DNA from 3 places in the Peribacillus sp. NPDC097675 genome. Region 2 is predicted to be linked to each of the others. Evidence: riboswitches for the same ligand, from Rfam matches in the RefSeq annotation. Region 2 holds a riboswitch; each other region holds the start of a gene.

Region 1 (6,065 bases), on a different contig from region 2:
CCTAAAAGAAGGGCGATGGTAAAGACCCATATAAAGAATTTTTTATACATATTCATTACCTCGAATCGTCAAAATGGGATAATTCATTTTATCAAATGAAAGGGTATAAACAAAATGCATAAAAACTAGAACACCAAACCCGCATGTTTAATTTCATGCGGGTTTGGTGTTTCCTTTATTTGAATAATTGCGGATATACGGTCTTGGCGGTTAGTTCTACAGCTTCCCCGATGCGCGGTCCAGGACGTGACATGACGTCTTCGTTAAGCTGATATACTTGATTTTTCTTCACTGCGTCGACATCTCCCCAGCCTTTGCGGGATTTGATTTCATTCACTGCATTTTCCACATAGCCAACGGTTGTAATAATGGTATTTGGGTTGCGCTTGATGACTTCTTCATCAGCTATTTTCGCCCAGCCCTTTTGGTCGACAAAGATATTTTCGATACCGGCAGAAGCTAAGATCTCTTGTTGGAAGGTTTCCGCTCCTGCTGTATAAATTTCAGGAGAAGGGCTGATTTCAAAATATGTTTTCTCTTTAGAATCAACACTCGCCACTTTGTCTTCAACATCTTTGATTTGTGTTTGAATTGTCTGGACTAATTCATTCCCTTTTTTCTTTACGCCCATGACCTCGGCGATTTGATTGATGTCTCCATATACATCATCGAAATTCACTGCTGATTTTATGATAAAAATAGGGATTCCCGCATCTTCAAGCGGCTTCAATGCTGCTTCATCGCCTATTGTATAGGCCATGATGAGATCTGGTTTTAAAGCGATGATTTTTTCGGAATTAATCGTCATCGAATCGGAAACACGTTCAACTTCCTTAGCTTTTTCAGGATAATTATCATAATCCGTAGCTCCAATCACTTTATCGCCTACACCTAGGGCATATAAAATCTCTGTATTACTTGGTTGAAGGGAAACGACGGTTTCCGGGATTTTATCAAAGGTGATTTCTTTACCACTATCATCGGTAACGGTATAGGCTTTGAACTCTTCTGTTGTAGCTTTTTTTTCTGTGGACTTTTGCTCATCATTTGTGGCGCATCCTGTAAGGAAAAGGACCACCATCAGAAGGGCGATCCAACTGAACCTTAACGTTCTTTTCATGATTTATTCCTCCACTTTCTTTTCATCGGTTTGGTTGGATATGATTTGCTGATAAAAGGAATCTCTTTAACGCCCAACTGTTTATTGACATAGACAGCCATCACGAAAAGAACATTAGCCAGCAAATGAGCATAATCAAAAAGGATAGACGGTACCTCTTTTTCCGTACTGACTATATGCAGGGCCCGGACAGATTTTTTGGCTTCGCTGCGGCAGGTGTGCAAAATGCAGGAAACCGTTGAGCCTTGCGGAAGCACGAATGTTTCGATGCTTTCTTTTACTTCAGCTACATAAAAGTCATAAATGTCACTAAGACGGTTTAGATCGGATTCGGCTATGGCTAATTTTCCACGGACAGAACCATTTAAGTGATAAGCCATCGGCAACAGTTCCATTAAATCACTGTAAACTTCAGGAATCTCTTTCGTTAACGAAGCTGCCAGTCCCATCTGTGTCGTCAATGAATCGGTACGGATTTCATAATCGACGGTCGAGGCCGTTTCGCGCATGAATGGGTAACATACAAAACGAAGATCTTTCTTTGTCAAAATGATTCCTCCTTTTCTGGTAGTGTGAATGGCCTATGCATTGCAGTTCGTCGGCAAAAGAAAAAGCCGACCAAAGGTATTGGTCGGCAAACGGACATCTATGTATCTAGAATTAGAAAAAAGATGGAAGAGTGCCGTACAATCCTCTTAACTTCCGAAGAGCAAAATACGATAAAAAAAAGGCAGGTCTCCTGGCTCGTGCGTCTTTTTACTCTAAGAACCTTCCCATTTGATATGAATGAATGGTATCGTGCGTGCGGATTCATCCTCAAACAGTGGTATATTCCTTATTTCATTAGCACTTACAGTTGCGGAAACAGCTTCGGTTTTACACCGAATTCCCTATTAAGCTGACAAGTCAGCACCTATTTTCTGCATGGTTCATATTCACTTAGCACCATTTTAGCATACCTAATTGCATAAATAGTGAAAAAATTTCAAAGAATATAGCTTATAGGATAAATTATCTAGTAAACTCACTTTATAGGATTAAATTGGAGGTTATTGTAAAAAGGATGTCGAATATATAAGAGTTGAACTTGAATGATTTATGAAAGCATGGGAGGTAGAGGATGGTTTATAAACAGGTGAATCAAAAAATGGATATGATTCTAGAAAATATAGAAAAGGTCATTATTGGGAAAAGGGATATAGCTGAATTGAGTCTTGTGGCTCTCCTTTCCGGGGGACATGTCTTGTTGGAGGATGTGCCAGGTGTGGGTAAGACCGTCATGGTCCGGGCCCTTGCTAAGTCCATCGGTGCAGATTTCAAACGGATACAATTCACACCCGACTTGCTGCCGTCTGATGTAACGGGTGTGTCGATCTTCAACCCAAAGGAACAGGAATTTATTTTCAGGCCGGGACCAATCATGGGCCATATTATCTTGGCTGATGAAATCAACCGAACATCGCCGAAAACGCAATCCGCCCTGCTTGAGGGGATGGAAGAGGCAAGTGTGACGGTCGATGGGGTGACAAGGAAATTGGAACAGCCATTTTTCGTCATGGCTACTCAAAATCCAATAGATTACGAAGGTACATACCCTCTTCCAGAGGCGCAGTTGGATCGCTTTCTATTAAAAATGAAAATGGGTTATCCGGAAGTAGCAGAAGAGATTGAGGTACTGCACCGGGCTCAATATACCGCACCGATTGAAGAGTTGCAATCCGTCATTACTTTAGAAGAGTTGAAAGATTTGCAGGTAGAGGCGAAGTCCGTGATAGTGGATGAGACTATAAAGAAGTATATCGTCGAGCTCGCCAATCACTCTCGTAAACATGAAAGTGTGTATCTTGGGGTCAGCCCTCGTGGCTCAATTGCCCTTATGAAGGCATCCCAAGCCTATGCGCTTTTGAATGGAAGGGATTATGTCCTACCAGATGATGTGCAGCACTTGGTTCCATATGTCTTTGCCCATCGTCTAATTCTTAATCCTGAAGCGAATTATGCAGGGGTGAATGCTGACATGGTGATTCATGAAATTGTGGCTACGACAGAGGTGCCAGTGAAGAGGGCAGTGACCTAATGGGGAGCATGTTTACCTTATTAAAGAAAAATAGAAGGGTTAGCGGCATTGTTTTACTTTTGCTACTTTCTTTCAGTTTTGCGATGTTTCAAGGTGGATTCATCAGCTGGTTCATTTTCTATACTTTTTTGCCGTTTGCTGTGTACTCTATGATTCTGATGTTTTACCCGCTGCAAGCTTTTGATGTGGAGAGAAGAATAAGTAAACAGGAATTCCAGGCTGGGGATTCTGTGGAAATAACATTGGTATTTTCTCGTAAAAACCGACTACCTCTTTTGTATATGGTAGTAGAAGAGGAGTTACCGATGGAATTGACAAAAAGAACACTTTTGATTCCAGGATTTAAACAGTCTTTCAATTTGACATATACCTTGGATAACCTGCCACGGGGTGAACATTTCTTGCATGCGGTTCGCTTTAGCATAGGGGACTTTTTTGGACTCTATAGAAAGGAAGCGACAGTGCGTTCCCCTTTGAAAATTACCGTTTTTCCGACGTATCAGGAGTTACCTTACAAGAGCTTGGAAAATGTATTCACTCAAGGCCAAGTAGGGTCTACGAAAAAAAGGCAGCGGGAACATTCAGTAGTATCAGGAATTAGAGAGTATCAGCCAGGTGATCAATTGTCTTGGATAAATTGGAAGGCTACAGCCAGAACAAGTGAAATCATGACAAAGGAATTTGAGGAACAGAAAAGCCGTGATACATTCATCATGCTTGATGAGTACGCTTCTCCCTTTTTCGAGGAAGCTATCATACTTACGGCTTCCTTGGTACATACCTTGATAAAAAAGGGCATGGATGTTGGTTTGGTTAGTACCGGATCGAAGGAGGTCATACCGGCTAGAGGAGGAAGTAAACAGAGAAGGAAAATCTTTTACCAGCTCACAAAAGCCAAAGCAACGAGCCTAAATGTTTGGAATGGCAAGTTGCAGAAGGGAATCGTGCCTTCGAATGCTTCTCTAATATTTGTGATCACCGATTTAACGATGGAAAAGCTAGAAGGAGTGAGTGCGTTCGGAGGAAACCAAATGACGTTGTTATGCGTGAAAAGCCAGGATGATTTCACGATTGAAGAAAAAAATGCGAGATTGGCAGCTTTAGCGCGTGGAATAAAGCTTAGCTTCTTTGAGCAGGGACACCTTCTAAATGAACGAACTGAGGTGAAGGCAAATGAACGCTGATACTACCAAAATGGAAAGGTGGATGTCAGTTCTCTTATATGCATTTGGCCTTCTATTAATTACCGAATGGTTACGACCTGTAGAGAAGCTTACTGATACGGGAGATATCCTGATTTTTGTTGTGTTTGTGGTCCTTTCCTTACTTTTACACTATTTTCGCATTCATTGGATTGTGCGCTTTATCCTCGTGAGTGCCTTTATATTAATCGCCATCCAGTTCTTTTATTCGTCCGTCCCTTTCATGACATTCAAATGGCTTACTGGAGATTTACTGGACTTAACGGCTAACTTTTCGAATGTTTATGCGGGGAAGTGGGAGATGCTTTCTAACCCCTTTCGAACGCTTTTATTTTTCGTGCTTCTTTGGCTTGTGACGTATTTGGTACATTACTGGGTGACAGTAAGGCGAAACATTTTTTTGCTTTATATGCTAACGGTTATTTTTATATCAGTTCTTGATACATTCACTCCCTATGATGGGGATGCGGCGATTGTCAGGATCATCATTATCGGTTTTTCGATGCTTGGTGTGTTGGCGATGTTACGCTTGTCCATACAAGAGCGGTTTGTTTTTTCAGGAGGCCCATTCAAGAAGTGGATCTTCATGTTATCCGGGATGATCTTATTAAGCGCCCTAGTCGGATTTTCTGCACCGAAGTTTTCTCCTAAGTGGCCGGACCCTGTACCGTTTATCGTTTCTTATTCCGATAAAGTGACAGGAAATGATGATGATAGTGATTCCCTAGATAAGCGGGTGGGATACGATGAAGATGATTCTTCTCTTGGAGGGTCAATCGAACCGGATAACACGGTCGTTTTTTACAATACGGCAACGACCGGACATTATTGGAAGGTGGAAAACAAAGATATCTACACCGGAAAAGGCTGGGTGGGTGTAGATGCTATGGAAGAGTATATCATGCTCTCTAATGGGCAGGATTTGACTGGCATAGAAGAACTTGAGGTTCCTGAAGTGTTGCAAACAAAAGAAATGAATACAACTGTAAATATGCTAGAAAGCTATTCTCACATTCTTCATCCACAATCAGGTTACTTGAAAAGGATAGAGGCCGAGAACGTGGATTGGTTTAAGTATTATAAAAATACGGATAAGTACCTCACAGAAAAACAAAACAGCAAGAGCCCTATTACTAAAGAATATGACCTGGTCTATGAAATGCCCAGGTACGATCTGGCTGAATTAAGAAAAGTTACTGAACAGGATGAAACGATGGATGCCCTCATGGAAAACAATACGCAGCTTCCAGAGGGATTGCCAGCTCGTATCTATGACTTGGCCAACGAACTTACGGTGAATGAGAACAATTGGTACGATAAAGCAAAGGCGATTGAAAACCATTTTGACGGCCCTGAGTTTAGGTATTCTAAAGAAGATATTCCATACCCAGGTGATAATCAGGATTATGTGGACCAATTCTTGTTTGAGACCCAAATTGGGTATTGCGATAATTATTCAACGGCGATGGTCATTTTATTAAGAGCTGCCAATATACCGGCAAGGTGGGTAAAGGGATATACTGAAGGGGAAAGATCAATCTATAAGGGTGAGTCTGCGTATAAAGTTACAAATAATAATGCTCATTCATGGGTGGAGGTTTATTTTTCGGAATTGGGATGGGTACCGTTTGAACCGACAAAAGGATTTAATGGGCCAACGGAATTT
Region 2 (8,846 bases):
GATTTCTGGCTGAATCTTATCAATCAACTTTTCATTTCCGATAAACATCTGAATCAGGTTGATCATTTTTCCTCGTTCCTTGAAAAAATCATCAAGCATTTCTTCAAGTCGTCCCTTGCCTTCTGTACTGTTAAAATACTCTTTCCCCTTTGTCACGATATATTGCGAAATATCAGGTATCGATTTCAAAGCTTTTTGCTGAATGTTCAAAGGGATGATCTCCTGTAAGCTCTTTTTACGATTTTCAAGCAGCCACGTTTCGTATTTGCCAAGGACAAACGTCTGTAACCGCTGTTCCATCGTTAAGGACGAATTCTTCATCCCCAATTGGTCCAATAGTTGCGCCGTACTTTTTTCAGTGGACAAAGCCTTCTTTACTTCTGACTGAACGAAAATCTTCATATTCTTTATAGAGGCATCATTGATGACCTTACTTTGGATGCTCTCTGGCGTGATTAAATGGTCGACAACCAATTTTCCTAATTGCTTTGCTAGCTCATCTTGCCGCTTTGGAATTAGACCAGGTGTCAAAGGCACCTGCTTTCCAAAAATAAAAATGGGCTTGTAGGGTCTGAACAACATCCGGATTGCCAATAAATTGGTAAACCCTCCAATCACTGCACCCACAACGACCATAAACAGTATCTTTACCCAAAACTCATCCATGATGATTTCTCCTTTTATTGCTTGAAATAAGGGCGAAATGACACGTTCCAATTAAAAAAACATAGAATGTGATATCCACTTTTGCCCATCATTTAATTATAAAAGGATATCAAACTTAGTGCAAACGGGGAATTATTATGACCTTGAAATTTCAACAAGTTTTTATTAAGGTAAACTCCGCTGCTACAAGAAAGAAAGCACTGTTGTTTGTCGAAGAAGTACTATTTCAGGAATGGGGCCTTCAATATGGAGAACCACTTACACTTATTGCCGGACGACGTTCTGTACCAGTACTTGTCCAACCATTCTCCTCACGTGATTCAACCATAAAGATTTCGCATGATATGAATCATTTTTTATCTCTGCCTTCTTTTTCAGACCCGGTTTCGGTTTCCTTTGATACGGGGGAGAGAACGATACAGATTGGACCTTTCCTTGCTGTCCTCATCAACCAGATCCCTCAGCAGACTGGTACATTTGGTGAAATGGAGAATTTCTATCAGGAGATGGCAACCTATTGTCATCAGAAAGGTTTCCCGTTCTTTTTGGCAAAACCACAACCTTTGTCAGAAGGGACCCTTACAGGATATTGGCCAAGGAGAAATGGCTGGGAGCCCCATCCGCTTCCCATTCCCGATGTATTTTACAATCGGATTCACTCTAGAAAATTGGAAGGGAAACCCGCATTCGAAAATTTCCTGACAGAGTTGAAATCCCTGGCCATCCCCATGTTCAACGGTCGTTTCCTTTCAAAACATGACGTGCATGAACTCCTGCTTTCGGAATATAGCCTGCTCCCACATTTACCGGATACCGAACTTTTTAATGAGCAGGAATCATTCATGACATTTTTAGACCAGCATCCAGTAAGCTACTTAAAGCCCTCTACAGGCAGCCAAGGGAAGAATATCTGCAAACTGACCGAGTCATCGGGACGGTGGATAATTGAACATGCAGGAACAACTCACGCTATCCATACTATAGAAACCAAAGAAAAATTATTCGTAGACATGAAAAAGTTCTGTAGAAATCAAGCCTACATTCTTCAAAAGGGAATATCCTTGTTCGAAATCGATCAGAAAATAGTAGATTTCCGCATCCTGCTTCATAAAAACAAGGAGCATCAATGGAAAGTCACCTCCATGGTTGCACGGATTGGGGATCCCGGGAATATTGTTTCCAACCTCGCCCAGGGAGGGGTCATGAAGAACGGATCGGACTTTTTAAAGGAAATATTCGATCACCAAGAGGCCGGGCGTTTATATCAGAGCCTAATTCGATTAGCTAAAAAGACAGCATTTGCACTGGATGACAACCATCCGGAATTATTTGGGGAACTGGGAATCGACCTGGCGCTTGATATGGATAAACATCCTTGGATTATTGAGGTGAATTCGAAGCCTTCGAAAAAATTCCAAGGAAACTATGAAACATTTCGTCCATCTGTAAAGTCCATTATAGAATTCATGCTTGCGCTTAGTGAGTGAAGACCATCGATAAAAGGAGTTGCTGGAACGTGCTGATAGGGCTAATGTCCACGAAAGATACACAAGAACATCAATATTTTACTGAACTGGCCAAATCGGCTAAATCACTCGATATGAATGTTTGTAAGTTCGTGCCAGAGAACGTTGACGTTGAATTGAAGAAAATCAAGGGAGAACGTTTTGATGGAGAGAAAGAAATCTGGCGTTCGGCCTCATTCGATCTTCCTGATTTTATATATGACCGCTGTTTCCACGGTTTATCACGTGAACACAATGACATACGCGAGAAAATTAATTGGTTAAAAGAAAACTCGAACTTCATTGGGTTGGGCCTTCCTGGTAAATGGGACGTTTATCAAACATTGAAAACCCATCCCCTGCTTCAGGCTTTTTTCCCAGAAACGGTACGGGTGACGACATCCGATGAAATCATCGACCACTTGGAACGCTTGGAAAAGATCATCATTAAGCCCGAGTTTGGATCAGGCGGTCTTGGCATTTACCTTCTGACAAAAACAAAGGAAGGCACCACTGTTTCCATGACCAAAAAAGGGATGAAATATGACCGCCAATTCGAATCTACATCACAACTGAATAAATGGTTGCAACATCTATTAACCCGCTATAGTTACTTGTGCCAGCCTTATTTAGAATTGAGTACCCAGAAAAATGAACCTTTTGATTTACGGATCCTGCTTCAAAAAAATGAAAAGAACCAGTGGTTGGAACGGGGACGCGGAGTTCGTCTTGGAAAACCAGACCATATTACTTCCAACCTGACCACTGGCGGGGAAGCCCTCACGCTTGAGTCTTTCGCCAAAAAAAGCCCTGAGGCAATTCCTATTATCGTCGAACAAACGATCCAGCATATCCTTCGGACTCTCCCGGTGGAAACCGAAGCAGCTTTTCACAGGCTATTTGAACTTGGAGTGGACCTTGGAATCGATAAGAAAGGGCAAATTTGGATTTTGGATATCAACTCCAAGCCCGGTAGGAAGATTGTGCAAACTCTTCAACCAAAGTCCATGAAAGAAATCTATCAAGCTCCATTCAGATATAGCAAATATCTAGCCGAACATCTTTTGAAAGCAGGTGAATAAATGGTGAGAAAGACTTATCCTGCAGAGATATCCAACATTCCAGGTCAGGTCCTTTATTATCCCTCTGAACTTGGGAAGTTGGAGGATATCGAATTAATCTATTTTGGTCAGCATTCATGCCCTGCCACCGTAAAGCCGAACCCAGCGACCAACCAATCGATCGTGCTGTCAAGTAAGCTTGCAGATTCATTGATGTTCAATGAGCTCGATACCCCCCTTCATCTATTTATATACGGCAAGAGCCTCCACATCGGACCGCTCATCGGCATCTTTTCATCGGGCTTCACCGGTATTTCCAACAAGCCACTCGGCGAACGCTCGAGCTTTTTTTCCAAACTGCTTTCTCTAAGTCAGACCACCGGCTGTATCCCCTTTATTTTCGGTGAAAATGTCATCAATTGGGACCAAGAAACGATTAAAGGATATGTATACGAAAAAGAGAATTGGCAGATCAATGAATTCCCTTTCCCCAATGTCGTATATGACCGGCTACCGAACCGGTTGACGGAAAACCGGGACGGTCCTAAGGCAGTGAAACAAAAGTTCCAAAAGGAATATAAGATTCCATGGTACAATCCCGGCTTCTTCAATAAATGGGATGTGTATGAACGGTTGAATGCGGATGATCGGGCCTTGCCTTTCCTGCCTGAAACTTATCCCTTTCAATCATTATCTGTCGTCGAGACGCTACTCTCGCATTATCGTCAAGTCTATATTAAACCCATTCATGGCAGCCTTGGCTTAGGCATTCATCAAATTCTTTACGATAAACATGAAGACGTCTATTATTGCCGATATAAAAACGAGGCACAGGAAAATAAACTACAAAAATTCTCTACACTCGAAGCCATCCTTAAACATGTCTTTCATAATCGGCCACTTGAAAACCTGATTGTCCAGCAAGGCATCCCGTTAATTAAATCTTCTAACCGTCCAGTGGATTTCAGGGTCCACACGAACAAGGATAGCAATGGCGTTTGGCAAGTTACGGCCATCGCCGCAAAAATTTCCGGGGCCGGTAGCGTGACGACCCATATTAAAAGCGGCGGAGTCATCAAAACGGTCGCCGAACTTTATGGAGATGACGAGGAAGCAAAAAAAGTCGAGGAAAAGTTATCAGATGCTGCCTTGATATTAAGTGAAAGTATCGAAGGACATCTAGATGGCATCATCGGGGAAATCGGGTTTGACCTCGGTTTGGATAAAAAAGGGCAAGTATGGATGTTTGAAGCCAATTCAAAGCCTGGCCGTTCTATCTTCTCCCACCCGAAGCTAAAGGAATTTGAACTTTTAACGAGGAAGCTGAGTCTCGATTATGCGATTTATCTCACTGAACAAACAATTACACAATCTATCGGTGTACAGAAATGAATATCTTTTACGATGTACCCTCTGAACAATGGAACCATAACCAAGAAAATGTCCAGCTTTATGCCGGAGCGGCAAATGGGGAAATTCCTTTTAAGGAAGATCATCAAGATCAGACGCTCGTTCCGATTAGATTGTTCCCGGGCAACCGGGTGCTCGTCGTCGGAATATTGACTTCCCATGATCATAAAAAGGAATTAGGTATTGGGGGGAATTTGACGCTTTTTCAAAACTTATCACTCTATTTATTGGATCATGGGATATTGGCATATGTGTTCACGAGCGAGTCCCTGCTATCCCAACCCATGAATGGCTTCATTTTTTCTTCGGAAACCCGCTCGTGGAATGCAGTGACGGTTCCGCTGCCAGATATCGTTTATAATCGCATTCCTAAAAGGGGATTTGAAGCGTCATCACGCTTTCAACAACTCATCTCCTTTTTTAAAGAACAACATATCCATTTATTCAATCCCTGTTTCCTGGATAAATATTTGATGTACGAAGCATTGACGGAAGATGGATCTTTAGCCCGCCATCTTCCGTCAACCATTGATTTAACAAAACCAGCGCAACTTTCGGATTTTTTCCATTTCCACAAACATATTTACTTAAAACCATGCAAAGGAAGCCAAGGCAAGGGAATTTACACACTTCTCGAGAAGACGGATGGTACGCTTCAATTTTCTAGCCTGAAACATATAGAATCATACCCTGATTTCTCGTCTTTTTGGCATACAAATAAGGCATCCCTTCTGAAAAAGGGGTACCTTGCCCAACGAGCTGTTATTCCAAAAAAACTGAATGGACACCGATATGATTACCGGATTCTTGTCCACTATGAAAATGGATTCTATAAAGTGACCGGCAAGGGTGTGAGGATGTCACAGACTCAGGAAATCACGACCCATACACCAAGGGGCGGGAAGCTTTTCCCTTATCAGCACCTGCAAACGAGAAAGTTGAATCGGAAGTTATCAGATATAGCTCAAAGATGTGGAATCATCCTTTCCAGGAAGTTCGGCTTTCTCGGGGAATTTTCCATCGATATCGGCGAAGATACTTCCGGAACTCTCTTCATTTATGAAGTGAATTCGAAGCCGATGCAATTTGACGAAGAAGAAATTGAAGAGAATCGCCTTTTGCATTTAAAAAACCTTTTCATAGAACTAACTTTTCCTAATCAGATAAGAAAATAACCTCCATTAGCCATTTTCCATTATAATGAAATGAGAAACAGCTATATGGAGGTTATACATATGATTACACACTTTCAATGGAAGCCACTTCACAAGAATTTACCCGGATGGAAACTTTCCTTTTACTTCAATAAGCTAGCCGTTCAAGCCCTCTATCATAAAGACGGGTCCATCGAGTGGATTGCCAATCCGCCTGCAAAGCCAGATGAAGAAAAGCTTACGAGCATGATCCATGATTTAATGGTATACCACGTCTACGAATGACTTTTCTATGCAGAATAAAAAAACCCTCTTTGGCAACACTATAAAAAAGCCGAGGAGGGATTTCATTTGGATAAAGAAAAGATCACCTTTTTGAAGGATACCGAGTATGACGGCAAGGACTCCGCTTTCCTCGATGTCGATCGTTATATCAATGAAGGACTTGCGGGCGGAAATGTATATGAAGTTGCGGATACCTTGAACATCGAACAAGCTCATGACTTTTATGATGAGACCAAACCGAATATAAATAAACAGTAATATATGGAGCTTCCCTTCTGGGTGGCTCTTACTTGCTTTCTTGGTGTCCGAACAATTCTAGATTAACTTGGTTATATGCTTTTTCAAGATTTGCTTCATAAGCTTTCTTATCGTTTGTGCTTTCTGCTTGCACCTTAATTTCTTCAATCAGTCTTGCATGGCAATCAAATAAAGAAACCGTTTTTTCTGCCGATAGATTACGCATGATCTGCGCTTTTAGATGGTCCGTGAAATGCTCAACTGTTCCAAACAATGAAATGCCCCCCATAGATAACTATCCTGCTAAACAGGACCTTCCTGAAATTGTCCGAATATGGACTTATACAAAACAAAAAACAACTTCTCCAATAGAAGTTGTTAAAGTGCAAACGAAACATAACAAAGATGACCATGCCCATTCCATTTTATAAAAAATGAAAGCATGTTCTTGCTAATTTTTCGCACTTAACACCCCCTATCCTCGTAGGTCCTTGATGTTGTGCTAAAAACAGGCAGGTCTCCTGGCTCATGATCATCGCTTTTCGAACCTTCCCATCTTTCATCGTTAAAGACAGTGGCCTTACTCGAATCGCTCTCATTTACAGTTGCGGGACAGCGCCGGATTTTAACCGTCTTCCCTTTTAAGCAGATAGACATGATTCTATCTGCACCCGTTTCTAGGCGTATACTATTTTCCATTTAACTGTATCAAATTATCACTTCGAATACAATGAGGCTCATGTATTGTCATTGTTCTTGAGACCCTTTCTAGTTAATCCCTCTAAAGAGCAATCCATTTTCCTTTAATATTGACGTGATAATATGCTCCGAGTCCCATTCGTGTCCGGATATTTCGATAAGTGGATATTGGTTCGGCAATATGATTTGCTGAATTTCATGGATTTCTAAGCCTTGATCATACAAACGTAATATTTCCCCACTCAGATTTTCTAAATAATCGAGCTTCTTTTTGAACATTTCCTTTCCATTCGGTACATACCCCGCATGGCAACAAAAGACCTCATGAAAATCATACTGAAGCAACCTTCTGATGGAATCGATGATCATAGGGACAGATTCTTCCCTCAATATGAGCTTCGTCTTCGATGTAACATACAGGTCTCCCGAAAACAACACCCCATTGCTATGGTTCAGATAGACCATATGGTCCCTTGCATGTCCTGGCGTAAAGATTGGCTCCCATGTTTGAGTGCGTGAATGGATTACGCTACCTAAAGGTTCTGCCTGGAAGGCATCTCTGTTCCCCCAAAAAACTCTCCGATAATCAGGATACTCAGCATCCTTGGCACATACATCAAGGGACATCGGATGAATATAAATTGGAACGTTCCTATGTTCCTGTATCCACGCCGCCCCTCCGGTGTGGTCCTCATGGTAATGTGTCAGCGCAACTAAATCATAATCAGCGGATTCAAAGAATGGAAGCAGTTCCTGCAACAGAATTTGGGCACCCGTATCCACTAGCAGGCCATCTGTTAAAAACATGTTCACGCTCATCCCCGATTTGCTTCCCTCCGGTATTCCTTGTACACAGACCACATCGTTTATCGTTTTCATTTTCAGCATGACTTTCCACCCCTTTCAATAGCCCAATATCCTTTTCCTTCTAATTAACTTACAATAAATGTATTATCCCTTTATACTTTTTACAAGTAAATACCATCAACTTCGGTAAAATTTCAGAAAAGCACAACTCTACAGCGTTTATAACAATCTAGAAGCATTCCTTCATACAAGACAAACTAGACGAACTGCCATTTTTATTGATATAAGTTATTTCCATAATTATTCTAATATGGCATAAGTGATTGACATTACTGTATTTTACCAATAATATATATTATATTAAAAAAATATAAATATACCATATACTAGTGACTAAAGAGATCAGGGAACTGCCACCAGGCAGGGCTGTTTTTTTCTCTAGAGAGTGTTTTAAGGATTAAGATGAGTATTAAGTTTGCTGCCTTTTACTGAATGACGGAGGCAGTTTTTTATATGTAAGGACAATCATCAGACAAATTATCCAATCAATAGATTAAGATCAGGACTTCCCATTAAGTCAATAAACCATAGGATCCCTTCAATTCAACATGGACTTACTACACATTCAGGAGGAATTTCTAATGAAAAAAAACACTCGTATATTAGCCGTATGTGCATTAACCCTCGGACTGTCAGCCTGCGGAAATGACGAACCTGTAATTAAAAAAACGGAAAGCAAAAAAGAAGTGAAAATTGGGGCAACGACTGGTCCCTATGCGGACATGGCTATTGAAGTCATTCAACCGGGACTCGAAGACCTTGGCTACAAAGTGGACATCGTTGAATACAGTAACTATATCCAACCGAATAAAGCACTTGCCGATGGCTCGATTGATGCCAATCTCTTTCAACACAAAGTGGATATGGACAACTTCGCTCAAGAACATGCTTTAGAACTTTCTGACATCATTACCGTTCCAACAGCACCCATGGGCATTTATTCGAAAGAATTCAAATCCTTA
Region 3 (8,846 bases), on a different contig from region 2:
GGCTTGGTTTTTTTGCAATTGTATGATATTCCATTTGCTGATTTCTCCGCATATGCTGGGGTCATCGTGACTAATTTCGTGGAAGAGGCCTTTTTGCTTGAGCATAAAGAAATCATCGAAAATTATTTGAATGCTGGCGGCGTCATTCTTTCACAAACCGAAAATTTCCTTCCTTGGTTACCCGGTTGCGGAAATTGGATGCGTTCTCCGATTTCTTTGAAGGACCGTGAAATCCGCTTGACTGAGCCTGTACATCCTATGTTCGCAGGAATAGACCCTTATGATTTGAATTATAAAAAAGGGGTCCGTGGCTTTTTCTCAAGAGGGTATCTCGAGGCTCCAGATCATTCGGAAATAATCGTAGAAGACCAAGAAGGAAAAGCAATCATTTATATTGACCGAAAAACGACTGGCGGCACGATTGTAGCGGGTGCAGGAACGGATTTGTACCGTTTTGGAATCGAAGAAAATAGTTCGCGTGTGCTACGTCAACAAATTCTGACTTGGATACGCGAAGAGTATGAAGCAAACAAGGGGGAAACAAAGCAATGAAAGTGGCAATCTTAGATAACGGTTATAGTTTCCATCATCGTTTCTTTCAAATGGACGAGTTTGCGTATATGTATGATGATGTGCTTCAAATTCGTCAGCTCCATACATATGATTTAAGTCAATATGACACGCTAATTGTTAATGATCGGATGTCCCTAATGCTTTTAAAACGGTATCACTCCTATTTCGTGAAGTTCCTTCAAGAAGGAAAACGTCTAGTCGTTTTCGGGGAAGTGCTGGATAACTGGCTTCCGGGAGTGGACTGGGAGGAATCAGAAGTGAATTTCAGTTGGTGGGTGAAGGAGCATGGAGATTTACCTTTACTAGCTGAAAATACAGATCATCCTTTATATCAGCATGTATCCCTATCAGATATGAAGTGGCATTACCATGGGACGTTCAAAGTTCCGGAAGGGGCAAAATCACTTGTGAATACGCCTGACGGTCGCTCGATCATCTACACCGATGATGTGTCTTATAAAGGAGAATTGATCATTACCACCCTTGATCCAATATTCCACATTGGACTTGGATTCATCGACCAATCAAAACCATTCCTACATGGGATGGCAAAGTGGCTTAGAGAAGGATAAGGAGGAAGTTTTATGAAGAAGAGATGGACGATGATAGCGGCAACCACTGCGATGGTCGCTTTAATTACAGGCTGTGGAAACTCTGAGGATAATACGAAAGGCAATACTTCAGACAAACAGACGACAGCAGAGGAAAAAGTCATTCAAGATCAACTTGGTCGTGATGTAACGGTGCCAGGTAAAGTGGAACGTATTGCGGTCGGTGGCATCCTTCCCTACTTCTCAACTTGGTATGTAGCGACAAATTCGACGAAGGAAGTTGTCGGTTTACATCCTAATGCATATAATGCCGCAGAAAACTCGATTCTTGCTGACATGTCACCGGATATTTTAAAGGCAGATACATCATTCATCAAAAATGGCGAAGTGAACGTGGAAGAACTGATGAAAGTCAATCCGCAACTTTACTTTGAAAAAGCACAGGACCAAAAAACCATTAACAAATTAGAAGATGCTGGCGTTTCTGTAGTGGCACTCAATCCAATTGAGGCAGCGGCTGCGGAACCATTGGCTACCTTTAATAGTTGGTTGGAGCTGACGGGTGAAATCACCGGAACTACTGAGAGAACGGACAAGTTCTTGAAAAAAGGCAAAGCCGTTCAAGCGGAATTGAATAAGAAATTAGAGGGCATTAAGAAAAAAGACAAGCCTAGAGCATTGATCCTCTATCAGCACAGTGATAAAAGCATCATGGTCGGAGGTAAGAATTTCTTTAGTAACCAATGGTTAAATGCCACAGGAGCTTACGATATTGCCGCAGAAGAGGTTACAGGAACAAAAGAAGTGAATATGGAACAAATCTACAAATGGAATCCTGATATCATTTACATTACGAATTTCACGACAACACAGCCTGAAGATCTAACAAAGAATAAGGTAAACGGACAGGACTGGAGTCAGGTGAGGGCTGTACAAGAAGGAAATGTATATAAAATCCCACTGGGTATTTATAGATGGTTCCCACCAAGTGGCGATGCTCCTCTTATGTTAAAATGGATGGCTCAGAAAAATCATCCCGAGTTATTCGATTATGATATGAAAGATGAAATCACAGATTATTACTCGGAGTTCTACGATTATGATGTAACGGAAGAACAAGTAGAGAACATTCTTCACCCATCTTCTGAAGCCGCAAAACAGTAAAGTAGGGAATGAAAATGAAAAAATGGAAAACGATCCTCTTCTGGATCTTGCCCGTTGCGATGGTTCTCCTGTCATTGAGCATAGGTCGTTATGGAATGGATTTAGGGACTCAAATTAAAATATTGTTTTCAACCGTGTTTCCAATTGAACCAACATGGACACAGATGGAAGAAACAGTGGTCCTTCAAATTCGTCTGCCGCGAATTTTACTGGCCCTATTAATCGGTGCCGGTTTATCCATTGCAGGCGCATCCTTCCAAGGGATGTTTGGTAACCCGCTGGTCAGTCCAGATATCTTAGGTGTGTCTGCGGGTGCTGGGTTCGGTGCATCGCTTGGAATCTTATTGATGGGACATGGCTTTGCCTCACAAGTTTTGGCACTTGGCTGTGGTCTAGCGGCCATCGTTTTCACGTTCATAATCAGCGGCAAAAAAGATTCACCGGTCTTCATGCTTGTATTGGCTGGGGTCGTCACCTCCGCCCTTTTCCAAGCGTTGATTTCGTTGATTAAATTCGTCGCCGACCCTGAGGAGAAGCTGCCAGCCATTACATACTGGTTAATGGGAAGCCTTGGAACGGCCACATACAAGGATCTATATGTGGGCGGGCCAATTATCCTTGTTGGCATCTTGATCTTGTATTCACTACGCTGGAGAATCAATCTACTGACCTTGCCTGAGGATGAGGCAAAATCGCTAGGTATCCCGGTCACTAGATTGAAGTGGACAGTCATTCTTGGTGCGACGCTAATTACCGCTTCTTCTGTAGCGATAGCCGGTATCATCGGCTGGGTAGGTTTGATTATCCCCCATGTGGCAAGGATGCTTGTCGGGAACAACAACCAGCTTGTCCTCCCGGTATCCCTATCGATTGGTGGCGCTTATTTACTACTGATAGATAACCTGGCTCGTTCTGTAACGGCTACGGAAATCCCACTATCGATATTGACAGCCATTATCGGCGCACCATTCTTTGCAATTCTACTTAGAAAGACAGGAGGTGGGTGGTCATGAAAATCGAGGTGCGGGGAGGAAATTTTTTCTATGCAAAAAAAAGAGAGAAAGCTCCTTTCCTTTACCAGACCGACATTGACTTTTCGTTGAATGATGGAGAGATCATGGCGATCCTTGGTCCGAACGGTGCAGGAAAGACTACGATGTTAAAATGCATCACCGGCCTCCTGGAATGGAAAAAAGGTCAAACGTTGATTGACGGTAAACCACTTACTGCGCTATCACGCAAAACAATCTGGAAACGAATCGGGTATGTTCCACAGGCGCATAAGATGGTTTTCGGATTCACTCTTGAGGAATTGGTTATTATGGGGAGGGCACCCTATATCAGTACGCTGTCCCAGCCTTCTGCAAAAGATCGGGAGGCGGCCATCGCCGCTCTTGAAATGGTTGGCATTGCCCATCTTGCCAAAAAGTCCTGTAACTCTGTCAGTGGTGGGGAATTGCAACTGGCCTTGATTGCTCGGACGCTGGTGTCTGATCCGGATGTATTGATTCTCGATGAGCCGGAGTCGCATCTTGATATTCAGAAGCAAATCGTCATTTTACAGACCCTAAAGCGGTTATCGCAAGAGAAGAACATTTCTTGTATTATAAACACCCATTATCCGAACCACGCATTCTACTTGGCAGACCATGTTTTGATGACTGCCAAGGAAAAACGAGTGGTATATGGAGAGGTCCGTGAAGTGATGACGGAAGCCCGGATGAAAGAGTACTTCGGAATTGAGATGAAGAAAATCATTTACGAGGAAGAAGACGACTTTTTGATTGAAACAATGGTGCCGAAAGATCTAGGTCTTTTACGTGATCAAAGTACATGCCGTTTTAATAACTTTTAATCGAGAAAGAAGGTAGCCAAACCGATTGGTTGCCTTCTTTTTGTTTTCGAAAATGATTGGAATCTAATGAAAGGTAGTTTGAGAGTAATCAGAAATATCATATAATACGTTTTCCGAAATAGTGTATAATGAAAGGCAGTGAAATTATATACATATGAACGATTTGGTGTCTGAAAAGACTTGAAAGGGAAGTTGGTGAAATACCAACGCGGTCGCGCCACTGTAAATGGGAGTAAACGGACGAATGCCACTGTATGAATGTATGGGAAGGCGCCGTTAACAATGACCATGAGCCAGGAGACCTGCCAAAATTCGTACACCGGTTACCTACGCGGATAGGGAGGTGTGTGGCAGAGCTATGCGTCCGTATTTGTGCCATACAAGCATCTTCCGTTTTAATGGGGGATGTTTTTTTGTATGCCTGGGACAGTACATACAACCCATTGTAGAAGGTTAAGAATGAGCTATTTTAAAAGAAAATAAATAAACGCAAGAAAGATGGGGGTTTTGTAATGAGGAAGATGTGTAGTCTCGTTTTTGTGCTAGGGTTGACAATCAGTATGCTGATTGGCTGTAGCGATATATCCAAGGAAGGAATAGAAGAAAAGCAGTCGACACAAGGTGAAAATCAAAGCTTCCCGCTTACAATACGAGATGCAGTTGATGAAAAGGTCACCATCGAGCAAAAGCCGGAAAGAATCATCTCATTAATACCGAGTAATACCGAGGCGGTCTTCGCTCTAGGTTTAGGAAAGAAAGTTATCGGAGTTTCCGAGAATGATAATTACCCGGAAGAAACAAAAGACATCCAAAAAATTGGTGGAATGGAAATAGACACTGAGATGATTGTATCCTTAAAGCCGGATATTGTTCTTGCCCACGAGAGTGTTCATAATTCAAGAGAAGGCATCCAGCAGCTTAAGGATGCTGGAATTCCAGTACTTACCGTCAACGATGCTCAAAGTTTTAAAGATGTGTATGCGTCTTTAATGATGATTGGGGAGGCAACAGGGGAACTTGATAAAGCAAAGGAAATCGTTACGACGATGGAGAAAAAGGTTGAAACGATCCAAGAAAAAGCTAAGACCATTAAGGATGAGGAAAGAAAAAGCGTGTTAGTGGAAGTTTCGCCGTCACCAGAAATTTATACGACGGGAAAAAATACTTTCATGGACGAAATGTTGGGCATCATTTCAGCGGATAATGTATCGGGTGGATTGGACGGATGGGTCAAACTTGATGAAGAGTCATTGATTGCGGCCAATCCAGATGTCATCATTACAACCTATGGTTATTACACAGGTAACCCAGTCAAAGAAGTCACGGGACGAAATGGATGGGATAACATCAAGGCAGTTAAGAATGGAGCAGTCTTCGATGTCCATTCGGACCTTGTTACTCGATCCGGTCCAAGGCTTATAGAGGGAGTAGAGGAACTTGCCAAAGCAGTCTATCCGAACGTTTTTGACAACTAAACGGGCAATGGCCTATTTATTTACTCTATCATTCTTGATTATCTCGATGGTGATTGGTATCTCTATAGGCTCGGTATCAGTTCCGGTACCGGTGCTCTTACAAATCATAGGCAAGGAAGTTCTTCATTTACCCATTGCCGGAGAACCGGATGAGACCTTGACGAATATCGTGATGAACATCCGTTTGCCGAGGGTGTTGCTAGCAGGTTTGGTTGGTGCCTCTCTTGCAATTGCAGGGGCAGCATTTCAAGGGCTGCTTCGGAATCCTTTGGCTGATCCTTACACATTGGGAATCTCTTCAGGCGCCTCGCTTGGTGCCGTGTTAACATTGTTTTTAAATATCTCATTGCCGTTTTTTGGCCTATATACATTGCCTACATTAAGCGTTCTATTTTCTTTGATGACGATTTTTTGCGTACTGATCTTCGCCAGAAAAATGGATCGATCCATGAAGGTGGAAACGATTATTTTAACAGGTATCATTTTCAGCTCGTTTCTAAGTGCCTTCATTTCATTGATGATTGCATTGACGGGAGAGGAATTAAGGCAAATCATTAGCTGGCTGATGGGGAGCGTCTCTATGCGCGGCTGGAATTATATTGCGATTATTCTGCCATTTTTCATCGTCGGTTCACTGATTTTGATGATGAACACCCACGAACTGAATGCCATGACGTTCGGGGAAGAGCGCGCGAGGCACTTAGGCGTGAATGTTCAACGGAGAAAAATGCTGATTCTGGTAGCGGGTTCGATACTGACTGGTGCGGCCGTCGCCGTTTCAGGGACGATTGGCTTTGTAGGGTTGGTCATCCCTCATTTGGTCCGCAGGATTTGGGGACCTGACCATAAGCACCTTCTGCCTTTATCACTGATTGTGGGAAGCGGCTTTCTGATATTGGCTGACCTGGTGGCGCGAACGATTATTGCACCTACAGAATTGCCGATAGGTGTAATTACCTCATTGATTGGTGCGCCGGCATTCGCGTTTATTTTATTAAAGAGACGGAGAGAAGGGTAAAAAGCATGCTTGAAGTGAAAGGGTTAACAGGGGGATATGACAATAAAGCTGTATTGGACTCTGTCTCGTTTAATGTGCAAAAGGGAGAGCTTTTCGGCATTTTGGGACCGAACGGAAGCGGAAAAACGACGTTATTAGGCATGCTTAGCGGTATCCTGGAGTATAAGGCGGGTACCATCGGAATCAAGGGGAAAGACCTACAGGAATATTCGGCCAAACATTTGGCACAGGTCATAGCTGTCCTGCCGCAGCATTCCTCATTAGCTTTTTCCTATACGGTAAAAGAGACCGTTTCTCTTGGGCGATATGCCCATCAAAGAGGTTGGTTTCATAGTTGGACTGACGAAGACGAAAAAATTGTTCAACGCGTGATGAGGCAAACAGGAGTGACGGATTTTCAGGAAATGCAATTTGAACGGCTATCAGGCGGAGAAAGGCAGCGGGTTTTATTGGCTCAGGCCCTTGCGCAGGAACCAGAAATCCTTTTTCTGGATGAACCGACGAATCATCTGGACCTTTCCTATCAAAAAGAGCTTCTCGATTTAATGAGGAAAATGGCTAAGGAGCAACAATTAACCGTCATTTCAATTTTTCATGATTTAAACTTGGCAGGCCTATATTGCGATCGGTTGATGTTGCTTGAAAAAGGTCATGTTCAGGTGATAGATGTTCCGAATGAAGTACTTCAACAGGAAAGGATTCAGCAGATTTACCGGACGAAAATTGAAAAGCATCCACACCCAGCCTTGCCAAAGCCGCAAATGTTCATTGTACCTGAGAAGCATGCTGGGGAGTTCGCTCCCTTGGAAATCAATGAAACTCACCTGAAGCAGAATTCAGAGTTCCTTCATTTGAGTTCGCCCATACCACTTAGGACCATGTCATCGGGTGTAACTGGTTCTGGAACGGGATGGCATCAACATTTCGTGAATCGTCATGTCCATTACGATTATAACTGCGAAGACCATCTTGCCGAAATGGCTGATTATTTAAAGACATACGGCTTCGAACCGCAGGAAACCGTCGGAATGATGACAGCCGTTTTTCTTGATACAGTGGCATACCGACTTTTACGGGATGGAGATTTTTCAATATTCGTCATGGTGACGGCTGGTGTGGGGAATGCCATCGACGCTTCTTTAGCAGATAAGCATTCATGGACATCGTCTCCTGGTACGATCAATACCTGGGTCTTTGTGAATGGCCACCTGGCGGAAGAAGCGTTCATTCACAGCATTGTGACGGCAACTGAAGCAAAAGTAAAAGCGCTTCACGATTTACACGTTCTTGACCAGGTGACAAAAACATGGGCGACAGGAACATCAACGGACAGTATCTTGATTGCGGCTACACAAAGAGGAACAGCCCTTCAATATGCAGGGACCATCACACCGCTTGGCAAATTGATTAGCCGTGGTGTGTATGATTGTACGGTAGAGGCAATTGAGAATAGTCGGAAACGGATTGAGGACCTATGATTTACTACCATCTTTATGCAATTACATTGGCATTTTTCCTTGATTTGTTAATAGGGGATCCTCCTAATTGGCCGCATCCGGTTAAATGGATAGGATCGCTGATTAATAAGCTTGATGGAGCTTTCAATAGCGGAAGAAGTAAAAAGCGAAAAGGACTGTTCATGCTACTGATCGTCTTACTGATCGTGTTGGTAGTGACATCCATGACAGTCTATCTGGCTTATAGGGTTCATCCTTTTGCCGGGATCGTCTGGGAAGCGCTCGTGATATCTACGACAATTGCCCAGAAAAGTTTAAAACAGGCCGGAATGGATGTTTATGAACCACTACATACGCAAGATATGGCCCAAGCACGGGTGAAGCTTTCTTATATTGTCGGTCGTGACACGGCTGATCTAGATGAGGCGGAAATCGTCCGGGGTACCGTTGAAACGGTGGCTGAGAACACGAGTGATGGTATCACGGCTCCCCTGTTTTGGGCTGCCATCGGCGGTGCACCGCTCGCCATGATGTATAGGGCAATCAATACATGCGATTCCATTGTCGGGTACAAAAATGATAAATATGGTGATTTTGGTTGGGCCTCCGCCAAGCTTGATGATATCGTGAACTGGATTCCGAGCCGATTGACCGGGTTCTTAATGTTGCTCGGTTCGATATCAGGGCATCATGGCTGGAGAAGACGTTGGACAATCTTATTCCAGGATGCAAAAAAACATCCTAGTCCGAACA

What was found. Region 2 has a riboswitch for cobalamin ahead of ACQKL5_RS17075 (hypothetical protein). Riboswitches for the same ligand answer to the same signal wherever they lie in the genome.
Region 1: it holds a riboswitch for cobalamin, as region 2 does, so the genes downstream of both, ACQKL5_RS19615 (hypothetical protein) here and ACQKL5_RS17075 (hypothetical protein) in region 2, are expected to answer to the same signal.
Region 3: it holds a riboswitch for cobalamin, as region 2 does, so the genes downstream of both, ACQKL5_RS17240 (ABC transporter substrate-binding protein) here and ACQKL5_RS17075 (hypothetical protein) in region 2, are expected to answer to the same signal.

What each region holds. Positions count from the first base shown of each region.
Region 1 is NZ_JBNNSK010000017.1:7,735-13,799, reverse strand. It holds gene ACQKL5_RS19620 (ABC transporter substrate-binding protein) at 176-1,120, opposite strand; gene ACQKL5_RS19615 (hypothetical protein) at 1,117-1,674, opposite strand; cobalamin riboswitch at 1,833-2,052, opposite strand; gene ACQKL5_RS19610 (AAA family ATPase) at 2,241-3,197, shown strand; gene ACQKL5_RS19605 (DUF58 domain-containing protein) at 3,206-4,381, shown strand; gene ACQKL5_RS19600 (DUF4129 domain-containing transglutaminase family protein) at 4,371-6,065, shown strand, end outside.
Region 2 is NZ_JBNNSK010000011.1:190,349-199,194, reverse strand. It holds gene ACQKL5_RS17110 (DUF445 domain-containing protein) at 1-717, opposite strand, end outside; gene ACQKL5_RS17105 (YheC/YheD family protein) at 804-2,153, shown strand; gene ACQKL5_RS17100 (YheC/YheD family protein) at 2,183-3,253, shown strand; gene ACQKL5_RS17095 (YheC/YheD family protein) at 3,254-4,624, shown strand; gene ACQKL5_RS17090 (YheC/YheD family protein) at 4,621-5,817, shown strand; gene ACQKL5_RS17085 (YheE family protein) at 5,878-6,081, shown strand; gene ACQKL5_RS17080 (hypothetical protein) at 6,148-6,339, shown strand; gene ACQKL5_RS17075 (hypothetical protein) at 6,368-6,592, opposite strand; gene ACQKL5_RS17070 (hypothetical protein) at 6,597-6,749, shown strand; cobalamin riboswitch at 6,813-7,008, opposite strand; gene ACQKL5_RS17065 (MBL fold metallo-hydrolase) at 7,087-7,905, opposite strand; gene ACQKL5_RS17060 (MetQ/NlpA family ABC transporter substrate-binding protein) at 8,466-8,846, shown strand, end outside.
Region 3 is NZ_JBNNSK010000012.1:17,046-25,891, reverse strand. It holds gene ACQKL5_RS17265 (hypothetical protein) at 1-552, shown strand, start outside; gene ACQKL5_RS17260 (hypothetical protein) at 549-1,145, shown strand; gene ACQKL5_RS17255 (ABC transporter substrate-binding protein) at 1,158-2,288, shown strand; gene ACQKL5_RS17250 (FecCD family ABC transporter permease) at 2,303-3,301, shown strand; gene ACQKL5_RS17245 (ABC transporter ATP-binding protein) at 3,298-4,143, shown strand; cobalamin riboswitch at 4,291-4,467, shown strand; gene ACQKL5_RS17240 (ABC transporter substrate-binding protein) at 4,656-5,618, shown strand; gene ACQKL5_RS17235 (FecCD family ABC transporter permease) at 5,626-6,636, shown strand; gene ACQKL5_RS17230 (heme ABC transporter ATP-binding protein) at 6,642-8,114, shown strand; gene cbiB (adenosylcobinamide-phosphate synthase CbiB) at 8,111-8,846, shown strand, end outside.